Azospirillum brasilense: one gene and its partner. The protein of the gene in region 2 interacts with the protein of the main gene of each other region in a pairwise test. Links are inferred from orthologs where the notes say so. Each region holds a gene or a part of one and is shown on either strand. Other genes may lie near its edges. The genes, in order: rlmB and tsaE.

The links.
Region 1: the proteins of tsaE (region 2) and rlmB interact in binary tests that used the Escherichia coli proteins (3 or more experiments, as listed by UniProt). The link is inferred for Azospirillum brasilense from one-to-one orthologs.

Annotation. Positions count from the first base shown.
Region 1 is NZ_CP059449.1:1,796,901-1,803,088, reverse strand. What follows is about bases 1,437-4,420. They hold rlmB (23S rRNA (guanosine(2251)-2'-O)-methyltransferase RlmB), read left to right. Parts: upstream 1,437-2,493; coding sequence 2,494-3,348; downstream 3,349-4,420. Other genes in these bases: H1Q64_RS08455 (hypothetical protein), read left to right, coding at 4,104-4,376; H1Q64_RS08460 (hypothetical protein), read left to right, coding at 3,554-4,012; tuf (elongation factor Tu), read right to left, coding at 1,437-2,044. Also shown: transcription termination/antitermination protein NusG, read right to left, coding at 1-351; preprotein translocase subunit SecE, read right to left, coding at 357-554; more of tuf, read right to left, coding at 854-1,436; H1Q64_RS08450 (polysaccharide biosynthesis/export family protein), read right to left, coding at 4,541-5,113; H1Q64_RS08445 (outer membrane beta-barrel protein), read right to left, coding at 5,346-6,188. UniProt on the Escherichia coli protein: Specifically methylates the ribose of guanosine 2251 in 23S rRNA.
Region 2 is NZ_CP059449.1:1,210,229-1,216,305, forward strand. The notes cover bases 1,956-4,828. They hold tsaE (tRNA (adenosine(37)-N6)-threonylcarbamoyltransferase complex ATPase subunit type 1 TsaE), read right to left. Parts: upstream 3,712-4,828; coding sequence 3,199-3,711; downstream 1,956-3,198. Other genes in these bases: H1Q64_RS05785 (nucleotidyltransferase family protein), read right to left, coding at 1,956-2,186; H1Q64_RS05790 (aminoglycoside phosphotransferase family protein), read right to left, coding at 2,189-3,202; H1Q64_RS05800 (hypothetical protein), read right to left, coding at 3,744-4,175; H1Q64_RS05805 (NAD(P)/FAD-dependent oxidoreductase), read left to right, coding at 4,387-4,828. Outside these bases: double-strand break repair protein AddB, read right to left, coding at 1-1,292; more of H1Q64_RS05785, read right to left, coding at 1,407-1,955; more of H1Q64_RS05805, read left to right, coding at 4,829-5,409; H1Q64_RS05810 (Spy/CpxP family protein refolding chaperone), read right to left, coding at 5,476-6,054. UniProt on the Escherichia coli protein: Required for the formation of a threonylcarbamoyl group on adenosine at position 37 (t(6)A37) in tRNAs that read codons beginning with adenine.

The DNA of each region.
Region 1 (6,188 bases), 590 kb from region 2 along the record:
GGGGCGCTCAAAGCCTTCCTGCACCTGATGGATGATCCGCTCGGCTTCACGCTGGCTGATCGGCTGCGGCTTGCCGCCGCCGCCCAAAAAGCCGGTGACCTTCGGCGTGTTCTTCACGAGATGCCAGGACTCGTCCGTCAAATCCATCTTGATGAGGACGTAGCCAGGGAAGAACTTCCGCTCGGTGTTGATTTTGGAACCCCGGCGCACCTCGACCACTTCCTCGGTCGGCACCAGGATTTCTTCGAACTTGTCTTCCAGGCCCTTCTGAGCCGCCTTCTCGCGGATGGCCTGGGAAACCTTCTTCTCGAAGCCCGAATAGACGTGAACGACGTACCAGCGCGCGGCCATGGCGATCAGGCTCCCAGCCCAAGGATCATACGGACGGCGAAGGCCAGCACCTGATCCACGACGAGGAAGAACAGCGAAGCCAGCACCACCATGACGAACACCATGGCGGTCGTCACGCCGGTTTCCTTGCGGGTCGGCCAGGTGACCTTGGCCACCTCGCGGCGGACGTCGCGCGCGAATTCTGCGGGGTTCACTTTAGCCATCGTAGACCGTGCGGGCTCCGGTGCGACGTGTAGGGCGCGGTCAGCGACCCGTTCTTGTTCGGTACGGCGTGGCAGGAGTGGAGGGGCTCGAACCCCCAGCCCCCGGTTTTGGAGACCGGTGCTCTACCAATTGAGCTACACTCCTATCGCCGCAGGCTCTACCCCCGGCGGGGAGCGGAGCTTATAGCGCATAGCCGCGTGGCTTGCTAGCCTTTTTATCGGCTGGCACGCCGAAATCGACAGGGATCAATCCCGCCGCCGAGCCAAGGAGGAACGGCGGCGGGATCGACTCCTTCACCTTACTTGATGATCGAGGCGACGACGCCGGCGCCGACCGTACGACCACCCTCGCGGATGGCGAAGCGCAGGCCCTCGTCCATGGCGATCGGAGCGATCAGCTCGACTTCCATGGAGATGTTGTCGCCCGGCATCACCATCTCGGTGCCTTCCGGCAGCTTCACCATGCCCGTCACGTCGGTCGTGCGGAAGTAGAACTGCGGACGGTAGTTGGTGAAGAACGGCGTGTGACGGCCACCCTCTTCCTTCGTCAGGATGTAGGCCTCAGCCTTGAAGGTGGTGTGCGGCGTGATGCTGCCCGGCTTGGCCAGAACCTGGCCGCGCTCGACGTCCTCACGCTTCGTGCCGCGCAGCAGCGCGCCGATGTTGTCGCCAGCCTCACCCGAGTCGAGCAGCTTGCGGAACATCTCCACGCCGGTCACCGTCGTCTTGACCGTGGTCTTCAGACCGACGATCTCGACTTCCTCGCCGACCTTGACGATGCCGCGCTCGACGCGGCCGGTCACCACCGTGCCGCGGCCCGAGATCGAGAACACGTCCTCGATCGGCATCAGGAACGGACGGTCCTTCGGACGCTCCGGCTGCGGGATGTACTGGTCGACCTCGGCCATCAGCTTGAGGATCGCGTCACGGCCGATCTCCGGCGAACGGTCCTCCAGCGCGCACAGCGCCGAGCCCTTGACGATCGGAATGTCGTCGCCCGGGAACTGGTAGGAGGACAGCAGCTCGCGCACCTCCATCTCGACCAGCTCGAGCAGCTCCGGATCGTCGACCATGTCGACCTTGTTCATGAACACCACCAGCGCCGGCACGCCGACCTGGCGCGCCAGCAGGATGTGCTCGCGGGTCTGCGGCATCGGGCCGTCGGCGGCCGACACGACCAGGATCGCGCCGTCCATCTGCGCGGCGCCCGTGATCATGTTCTTCACGTAGTCGGCGTGGCCCGGGCAATCGACGTGGGCGTAGTGGCGGTTGGTCGTCTCGTACTCGACGTGGGCGGTCGAGATCGTGATGCCACGGGCCTTCTCTTCCGGCGCCTTGTCGATCTGGTCGTAGGCGGTGAAGGTCGCGCCGCCGCTCTCGGCCAGCACCTTCGTGATCGCCGCCGTCAGCGACGTCTTGCCGTGGTCGACGTGGCCGATCGTGCCAATGTTGCAGTGCGGCTTGTTCCGCTCAAACTTTGCCTTCGCCATCGCTTTGGTCTTTCGTTCCCGACGTTCCGGACGCACACAATGGCCCGGCCGAGACCGACATTTCCCTTAGCGCGGGGGGATTGGAGCGGGTGAGGGGAATCGAACCCCCGTCGTAAGCTTGGAAGGCTTCTGCTCTACCATTGAGCTACACCCGCCTGCCACGCCCCGCCCGGCGCTATCGACCGGGAACTGCGATCACGGACAAGCCGTGGAATGTAGTGGTGGAAGGGGCTGGATTCGAACCAGCGTACGCGTACGCGGGCAGATTTACAGTCTGCTGCCTTTAACCACTCGGCCACCCTTCCTCAGGCCCGCTGCGGGACATGCCCGCCGCGGAGTTCGGCACTATGAGAATTTTTCAGGCCTTGTCAACACGTCTGAAGCAGTCCAAACCAGAAAACTGTGAATAACCGCGGCGGGCTTAGCCCTGCCCCCTCCAGCCGGACACCATGACCCGTTCGAAGAAGCCATCCGCTCCCCACGGCCAGCCCCCTGCCCCGGCCAAGAACCACTCCCCATCCCACCGCGAGTCGCGCGGCGACCGCCCCTCTCCCGGGCGCGGCGCGCAGGGCGTCCTGCTCTACGGTCTGCATCCGGTGTCGGCGGCGTGGCTGAACCCGGAGCGGCGCATCCACCGCCTGATCGCGACGGAGGCGGGCCGCGCCGCGCTGGAGCCTGTGCTGGCCCAGGCCAAGGCCCGCGGGCTCCAGCGCCCCAGCCTGATGCCGGCCGACCGCAACGACCTGGACCGCATGCTGCCGCCGGGCGCCGTGCACCAGGGCGTGGCGGTGGACGTCGCCCCCCTGGACGAGATCGGAATCGAGGACCTCTGCGCGGAGGCCGATTCGGACCCGTCGGCGCTTGTCGTCGTCCTCGACCAAGTGACCGACCCGCACAATGTCGGCGCGATCCTGCGCTCCGCCTCGGCCTTTGGGGCCAAAGCGGTGGTGGTGACGGAGCGCAACGCGCCGGAGACCACCGGCGTGCTCGCCAAGAGCGCCTCGGGAGCGCTGGAGTCGGTGCCGCTGGTGCGCGTGACCAACCTCGCCCGCGCGCTCGCCGATCTCCAGCAGGCCGGCTTCTGGACCGTCGGCCTTGCCGAGTCGGGGAAGAGCACGCTCGCCCAGTGCAATCTGACGGGCCGCACCGCGCTGGTGCTGGGGGCAGAGGGCGCCGGACTGCGCCGCCTGACCATGGAGCGCTGCGACATCGTCGCCCGCCTGCCGACCCAGGGCCCCGTGGGCAGCCTGAACGTCTCCAACGCCGCCGCCGTCGCCCTCTACGAGGTCGCCCGGCTGCGCTGACGCGCCGCCGAACGCGCCGCACAGGTGAGGCTTGCTGCGGACCGCGGAGGACGCTAGTGTAAGCGCCCGCCGCGGTCTGGCCGGGCGGCACGCCGGTTTAGCTCAGTTGGTAGAGCAGCGGTTTTGTAAACCGAAGGTCGCGGGTTCGAGCCCTGCAACCGGCACCACCTTTTCCTCTCGCCAGACCGACGCCCGGCTCCGCCCCATGACGCCCGCCCCCGATGGCCGCTCCCTGATCCCGACCGGTTCCGGCGTCATCGACGCGGAGCACGGCGCCATTCTCGACCTCTTGTCGGTGATGACCGCGGGCGGTCCGGTCGGGCTGGCGGAGTTGACCGCGCTCCGGCACGAGGTGGCCGAACATTTCGCCACCGAAACGGCGGAGATGGCCGTCCTGACCGCGGACCGGCGGGAGCGGCACGAGCATGCCCACCGCAGCTACCTCGCCGGCATCGACGCTCTGCTGGACACCGCGGGGCGTGGCGATCCGGTGACCGTCGACGATGCGAATCGGCTGATGCTGTGGTTCATCGTCCATTCCAACACCGCCGACACGGAGTTGGTGGAGGCCGCCCGGCGGGCCGGCGACGAGCCGCCGATGATCTCCATGGACGACTGGCTCGACGGTCTGGACGAGGCCGACCGGGACGCCCTGCGCTCCTGAGACGGCCCTGCCGCCCCTGCGGGGGAACCGCGTCTCCGGGCTCCGGTTGGAGGAGGGACGATCCCTTCCCGCAACCGACCCAGGTTCCTTCATGGAAAAATCCGACACCCCCAACGCCGGGGCGCAGCGCCTGCGCGATGCCATCGACAAGGGCTTGACCGGCGACAAGATCCCCGCCGCTGACCCCGCAGCGGCCCCGCTGGGCACCGACGACGAGGCCGCGGGCACCCGTCCGCCTCCCGCCGCCAGCGATCACGATCCCGCCGCTCCCGAGGCCCGCGCGCCCTCAGGCCACTCCAAGGGCGCCGACGCCTTCCGCAAGGGCGATCTCCCCTTCGCTAAAGGCACCCGCGACGACGGGTGACGGCCCCGGTAAGAAAAGACTGCCGCGCAAAAAATGTCCCTCTTCCCGGCGGGAAGAGGGACATCGTCATGGCGTCGAATGGTGACGGGGCGCATACCCCAGTTTTCCGAAACAAATGGGCCGTCTGATGGACCGTCTGGCGGGTTTTCGGAACCGGTCGCCGATCAGAAGTAGCGCTCCGGCACGCGCAGCACGTCGTCGGGCATCACCGGCGTGGTGATCGGAGCCCGGCGCAGCTCCTTCTTGGGATCGGCCCCGCGGGTGATCAGGACATAGTCCTCCTTGGCGCGGTAGGTGTAGCCGCCGGCCATCGCCACCGCGGACAGGGCGGTCATGCCGTTGACATACTGGTACTGACCGGGGTTGCGAACCTCGCCCAGAATGAAGAAGGGCCGGTGGTTCAGCACCTCGACGCTGACCTTGGCGTCGCGGACGTAGCCCTGCGACAGGCGCTTGGAAATGTCCGACTCCAGCTCGCGCGGGGTGTGGCCGCGGGCTGTCACCTCGCCGATCAGCGGCATGGCGACCTTGCCCGAACCGTCGACGCGGAACTCGCCGGACAGCTGCTCCTCGCCAAAGACGATGACGCGAAGCGCGTCGCCGGCCCCCAGGCGGTAATCCGTCATCTGGGCGACGCCCGGCGGTTCGAGAGGGGCGTCCTGGCCACCGGCGCAGCCGACCATCGCGGCGGCGACCACGGTCATTCCGAGCGCGCGGAACACGTTACGTCGATTCATCCCATACCCTTCCATGGCTCGTGAGGACATCGGGCCCAGCCATCCGCGGTCGGAGCGGCCGAACCCTGAGCGGTCACGGAGGGAGACTAGCAACTCGCACGCGCTTGGGAAAAAGTGGAGAGGAAGTAACGCCAACGGAGGAAAAGGATTCGCGTCACCGTATAGGCGGAAATGCAAAAGGGGCGCCCATCGGCAGATGGACGCCCCTTCCGTATCCCTCGATACAATCTGATTACATCTGAGCGCCGACGCGCAGATAGACCAGATTGTCGGAGTAATCGAAGCCACTGAGGTTCGAGTTACGCTTTTCGTAAGTATAACCACCATTCACGAAGATATAGCGGCTGAGCTGATAGCTGGCGCCGGCCCCCAGCGTGTAGACGTCGTCGGTGCGGTCCACGCCGTTGAAGTCGTCCTGGCGCCACTGGACGCGGGCGTTCAGCAGCAGGGTGCGCAGAAGCTCGTGATCCACGCCGACAGCGGCGACGGTGCGGTTGTAGCTCGACGCGATCTGGCTGCCGCGGGCGTAGGTCGATTCGCGGACCTGACGGCTGAGCGAACCGGTGACCGAGGTGAGCTGGGTCACCGACCAGTTCAGGCGGCCGCCCACGGCCAGACCACCGAAATCCTTCAGCGTCGGATCGTCGTAGGTCCGGCTCAGATAGCCGGCATAGATCTCGCCGTTGATCAGGCCGGTCAGGTCGGTGGACAGGCCGCCGACAACCTCGTAGCCCTCCGAGTCGCGGTTGACGCCGCCGAAGTCCTGGCTCAGCCGGTAATTGGTCCAGTTGTAGGAGCCCTGGACGAAGGCCTCGTAGCCCTGGATGAACTCGTAGCCGACGCGGGCGGTGCCGGTGTAGCTCCAGCGGTCGCGGTCCTCCTGCGACTCCGTCTGCCCGTTGCTCAGCTCGGCGTCCTGGTAGGAGGTGTACTGGGCGCCGCCGGTCAGGCGGACGCGGACGCGGTTGAAGCGCTGGTTGAACGACGCCTCGCCGCCGTGGGTGAAGTAGTTCACCGGCTCCGCGAAGCGCGGCACCACGGTGCCGGTGGCCAGCGACACGTCGAAGTTCGGGTC
Region 2 (6,077 bases):
AACTCCGCCGGGTCGTGCCCGCCGGCGGCCAGCGGGTGCTTGGCGAGCGCCAGCAGGGCCAGCGGGTGGGCGCGGCTGGCGGCCAGCTCGGCGGTCAGGCGCAGATAGGTGCCGACCGCGGTGTGGACCAGCGGCTGGCCCGCCGAGTCGTTGACCGCGATGCCCCAGCGGGTCAGCGCCATGGCGACCCGGCGCGCGAGGTTGCGGTCGGGGGAGACCAGCGCCGCCGTTTTGCCCGGCGTCTCCAGCGCGTGACGGAGCAGGAGCGCGATGACCGACGCCTCCTCTTCCGCGGTCGGGGCGTCGATGCGGGTCAGCCCGTCCAGGGCCGCGGCGTCCAGCCCGTCCAGCTCCCGCCAGCTTTCCGTGGTGGCGGCGGGACGCATGGCCTCCGCCAGCAGGCGGGCGCGGGCGGCCCGCGGCTCCTCCGCGTCGTTCCAGCGGCGGACGGCGGCGCGGCCAACCGACAGCCGGTCGAGCAGGTGGGCGAGGCCGTGTTGCGGGTGCGCCTCGTCGGCGCGGATGGCGTCCCAGCTCGCCTCGTCGGCCTCCAGATCCAGGCCGGGCAGCACGACGGCCCCCTGCGGCAGGGCGGCGACCACCGCCAGCAGGTCGGCGGAGGCCGGGATGGAGCCGGTGGAGCCGGCGGCGATCACCAGCCCCTGCGGCGGCTCCGCCCGCCAGAGCGCGGCCTGGGTCTGAAGCACGAGGTTGCGGCGCTGCGCGGGATCGGTCAGTGCGCTGGCGCCGAGAATGGCCGGCCAGTGCTCCGTGACGATCTTCAGGAACTCCAGCGTCACCTGCCAGTGCTGGGCGTAATCCTCCGGCACCAGCGAGGCCAGCCGGTCGAAGGCGACGTTCTCCGTCCACACCGCGTCGATCAGCCGCCCCAGGTCGGCGCCCAGCCGCACCGCCTGCGCGGTGGTGGCCGACACGCCGGTCGCCTGGAGGATCAGCCGGGCCAGCATCATCTGGCGCTTCAGCCCGCTGATCGGGTCGGGCAACTCCAGCGGCACGCCGGGCAGCTCCTCCGCCGAGGTCAGGCTGAGCGAGGCGGCGTCCAGTTCGCCCAGCGGGCTCATCCGCGGCAGCAGCATCGGCTGCCCGCCGGAGCGGCGCAGGAAGGCCTCGCGCAGCGAGCGGCAGGAGCGGCGCGTCGGCAGCAGGACGGTCACCCCGGCCAGCGCCAGCGGGTCGTTCCCCACGCGGTCCAGGATGCCCGCGGCGAGCTGGTCCACGAAGGACACGCCGGTGGGAATCGAATAGACCTTGGGCTCCGCCCTGCCGCTCATGCCTGCCCCGGAAGCTGTATCGTCAGACGCGCGAGGATACTAGATGTGGGGCAATGAGACCACAAAGCGTCAAGGAATACAAAAATTCTCACAAAGGGACGGTTGGGTGGCCTGTCAGGTGGTGACCACCGACACGTCGCTCATCGACAGCATCTCCTCCGTCTCGGCCAGCGCGTCGGGGGTGCCGATGTGGAACCACAACCCGTCATGGGCGAGGCCGAAAAGACGCCCGGCCTCCTGCGCGCGGTCCCAGACGCGGTTGGTCGAGAAGGCGCCGTCGGGGGTGTCCTGCGCGAACAGTTCCGGCTTCACGATCTGGACGCCGGCGTAGACGAAGGGGGCGATCTCCATCTCGCCGCGCCGGGTCAGCCGGCCCAGCGGGTCCATGTGGTAATCGCCGCGCCCCTCGTAGCCCACCGCCTTGGTGGTCGCCATCAGCAGGAGGAGCGCGTCCATCTCGTCCGGATTCCAGTGGCGGGCCAGCCGCGCCAGGGTGGGGGAGGGGCCGTCGAGCCACAGGATGTCGGCGTTGACCACATAGACCGGGTCGGCGCCGAGCAGCGGCAGGGCCTTCTTCACGCCGCCGCCGGTCTCCAGCAGCGTGTCCTCCGGCGACAGGGTGATGGCCGGGGTGGTCCGCCCCGCCAGATGGGCGGCGATCATCTCGCCCTTGTAATGGCTGTTGACCACCGCGGAGGCCACGCCGGCCTCTTCCAGCCGGTCGAGCGCGTGGTCGAGCATCGGCTTGCCCATCACCGGGATCAGGGGCTTCGGGCGCTCCAGGGTCAGCGGGCGCATCCGCAGGCCCAGCCCGGCGGCCATCACCATGGCCTTATGGGGGACGGTCGCCACAGGCGGCGTCTTGGTACGGGTCTTCTTCGAGACAGGCGACATAATCAATCCGGCTCCGGAACGACAAGCTCCGCGCGGGTACCCGGCGGCAGATGACGGGCAAACCAGTCGGCGACCGGGGCCAGTTCGGGCTTGGCAAGCTGGCCTTCCAGAAGCCGCCAGACGCGCGGCAGGTGAAGGAGATAGCCGCGTCGGCGCTGCAACGCCAGACGCACGAAGATGGCGACGATGCGGGTGTGCCGGATCGCGCCCAGAACCGCGTAGGAGCGGCGGAAGGCGCCCCAGTCCCGATCCGGGAAGGCCGTCCGGTAGCGGTCGAGCAGAACGCCCTCCAGCCCGGCGGGCAGGTCGCGGCGGGCGTCCTCCAGCAGCGACACCAGATCGTAGGCGACGGGGCCGAGCCCGGCGCTCTGGTAATCGATCAGCCCGGCCGCCCGCAGGCCGGGCCGGGGCAGCCGCATGACGTTGTCGACATGGTAATCGCGCAGCAGCAGCGACTGCGGCCCGGCGCAAGCCTCCGGGACGACGGCGGCCCAGGCCGCGTCGAAGTCGGACCGGGCCTCGTCCGACAGGGGTTTTCCCGTCGCCGCGGGCAGGTAGACGTCGGCGAACAGCGCCACCTGCTGCGTGAACAGGGCCGCGTCGTAGAGCGGCAGGTTCAGGCAGGCCGCCTCCTCCACGGGGAAGCGGCGGTGCAGCTCGATCAGAACGTCGGTCGCCAGTTCGTAGAGCGGGCGCGGCTCCTCCCCCGCGTTCAGCAGGCGGGTCAAGGTGCCATCGCCGAAATCCTCCTGAATGGCGAGCCCCGCCTCGACCTCCGCCGCCAGGATGGCGGGGACGGAGAAGCCCAGCCGGTCCAGCGTCGCGCCGATGGCGATGAAGGGCACCAGATCCTCGGCCGGGACGGGGGTGTCGACCAGGATCAGCGTGTCGCCGTCCAGCGTGGTCAGGCGCTCGTAGCGGCGTGCCGAGGCGTCGCCGGCCAGCGGCTCGCGTTTGGCCCCCTCCAGCCCGTGGCGGGCGAGGAAGGCGGCGATCTGCGACGCACGGTCGGTCACGGCCCCTCCAGTCCGGAAAGGCCCAGTCCGGTGAGGTCGAGGGCGTGCAAGCGCGCTTCCCAGACGCCATGGCCGGTCAGGGTGGCGCGGCGCTCGGTCGGCCCGGCGAAGCTCATCGCGACGTCGAGACGGTCGGCGGGCAGCAGCGGACCCAGCCGGTCCGGCCATTCCACCAGCAGGACGGCCTCGGCGCGGGCCTCGTCCCAGCCCAGCTCGGTCACCTCGTCGGGGCCGGACAGGCGGTAGAGATCGAAATGCCAGACCGGGCCGATGTCGGTGTCGTAGGTCTGCACCAGCGTGAAGGTCGGGGACGGCACCTCCGCGTCCTCCTCCGTCACGGCGCGGATCAGGGCGCGGCACAGGGCGGACTTGCCGGCGCCCAGGTCGCCGCGCAAGGCGACGAGGTCGCCGGGAGCCAGCGCCGCGGCCAAACGGCGGGCCAGCGCGGCGGTCGCCTCCTCGCTCGGCAGCGTGACGGCGCGCGTGTGGGGGGAATCGGTCTGGGTCATGTCACGGGATGCGGTCAAATCAACGGCGGCAATCAACGTCGCGAGGCGGCCTTGCGCGGCACCGGGCCGGGGGAGGGGGAGGGGGCGGGCTCCGCCCCTTCGATGCGGTCCTCCACCAAGCGCGGGGGCTTCTTGAAGTTCATGGTGATCATCAGCGTCAGGGCGCCGTTGATCAGGTGGATCATCTTGTCGGATTCGACGGGCAGGGGGATCTTGCGCCCCATGCAATAGGACACCAGCGCCGCCGCGACCTCGGACTCGTGCAGGGTCATGCTGCGGTCGTCACCTTCGTCCCCGGTGACCTGGATCAGCGTCTCCACCCCGCCGCCGCCGGGTTGGCCGGGACGGTAGGTGACCTTGCCGACCGTGCCGTTGGGTAGCGGCTCGCGCATCCGGCGGCGGCGGTCGAGCACGGCCTTCACGACCTCCTGGTCGGTGAACACGAGGCAGCGCAGCTCCTTCATCGCCAGTCCTTCATCGCGGGCGCTCCGGCACGGGGAAAACGCGCAAATCCTACCCCACCGCAACCGCACTCCCAGAAGGAAATCGGCGGAACCGCACCCATTTTGCGCGCGCCGTTCGCTTACCCCGTGCAGGGCGGGGTTGACCGGGGGCGCGAAACCGGACAATTGAAGGCGTCATCGTTCCCCCCGTTTGCACAAGGCAGCGCGTCCCATGTCGCACACCGTCCATCGCACCGACGTCGTCATCGTCGGCGCCGGCCCCGTCGGTCTCTTCGCCGTGTTCGAATGCGGCATGCTGAAGATGCGATGCCATGTGGTGGACGCGCTGGACATGGTGGGCGGGCAGTGCACTGCGCTGTACCCGGAAAAGCCGATCTACGACATTCCGGCCCACCCGGCCATCGAGGCCGCCGACCTGATCGACAAGCTGGCGGAGCAGGCCGCCCCCTTCAACCCGACCTATCATCTCGGCCAGCAGGTCGAGAAGCTGACCCGGACGGACGAAGGACGTTGGCTGGTGGAGACCAGCATCGGCACCCGGATCGACACCCAGGCGGTGATCATCGCCGCCGGCTGCGGCGCCTTCGGCCCCAACCGCCCGCCGCTGGACGGGCTGGAGCAGTATGAGGGCACGTCGGTCTTCTACATGGTCCGCCGCAAGCAGGACTTCGCCGGCAAGCGCGTGGTGATCGCCGGCGGCGGCGACTCCGCCGTGGACTGGACGCTGTCGCTCGCCGACGTGGCGGAGAAGGTCTATGTCGTCCACCGCCGGCCCAAGTTCCGCGCCGCCCCGGAAAGCGTCGCCCGCATGGACGTCCTGGTCCGCGAGGGCAAGGTGGAGATGGTGGTGCCCTATCAGCTCTCCGGTCTGGTCGGCGGGAACGGCCAGCTCTCCGCCGTGCGCGTCGCCACGCTGGACGGCGAGGAGAAGGACCTGCCGGCCGACGCGCTGCTCGCCTTCTTCGGCCTGTCGATGAATCTGGGGCCGATCGCCGAGTGGGGCCTGAACCTGGAGCGCAGCCACATCGGCGTCAGCCTGCCCGGCTGCGCCACCAGCGCCCCCGGCGTCTACGCCATCGGCGACATCGCCACCTACCCCGGCAAGCTGAAGCTGATCCTCTGCGGCTTCTCCGAGGCCGCGCAGGCGGCCCACGCCATCCACCCGCTGGTCCATCCGGGCGAGGCGCTGCACTTCGAATACTCGACCTCCAAGGGCGTTCCCGGCGCTGAGTAAGAACGGAAACGGGCCGCCGGGGGTACCGGCGGCCCGCTCCGTCAGCGGCTGACGGGAGGCATGAGATCAGCCGCCGCGGGGGCCATTACCCGGACCCGGACCGCGGCCGGGGCCTTCGCCGTGCATCGGGCCGTGACCGTGGTGGCGCATGCCCGGACCACCCATGCCACCGCCCATCATGCCGTGCCCGGCGCGGTCGAGGAAGCGGTCGGCCTGCTTCTGCTGGTCCGGGGTAAGCTGGGCGTAGAGGTCGGTCAGCGCCGGGCGCACCTGCTGAAGCTGGGCGAGGCGGGCCGACATCATGGCCTCCATGCGCTCCAACCGGGCCGGGGCGGCGGCGGGCATCGGCTGGTCCTTGTACTTGGCGCAGAGGTCCTGGGTGGGCTTCTGGCTCGCGTTCGCGGCGTCGACGAACTTGGTCCAGGCGGCGCGCTGCTGGTCGGTGATGTTCAGCTTCTTCTCGGCGTAGGCCAGCATGCCGGCCAGCCGGGCGTCCTGATCCTCGCACATCCGGGAGAAATGCCGGCCGCCGTCCGGACCGGGGCCAGGGCCGGCGCCGGGACCCGGCTGCTGCTGGGCGAAGACCGGCACGGCGAGGCCGAGGCCGAGAACCAGCGCGGCGGTGGTCATCATAGCGCGTTTCATGGGGATGCTCCTTGTTATCGACG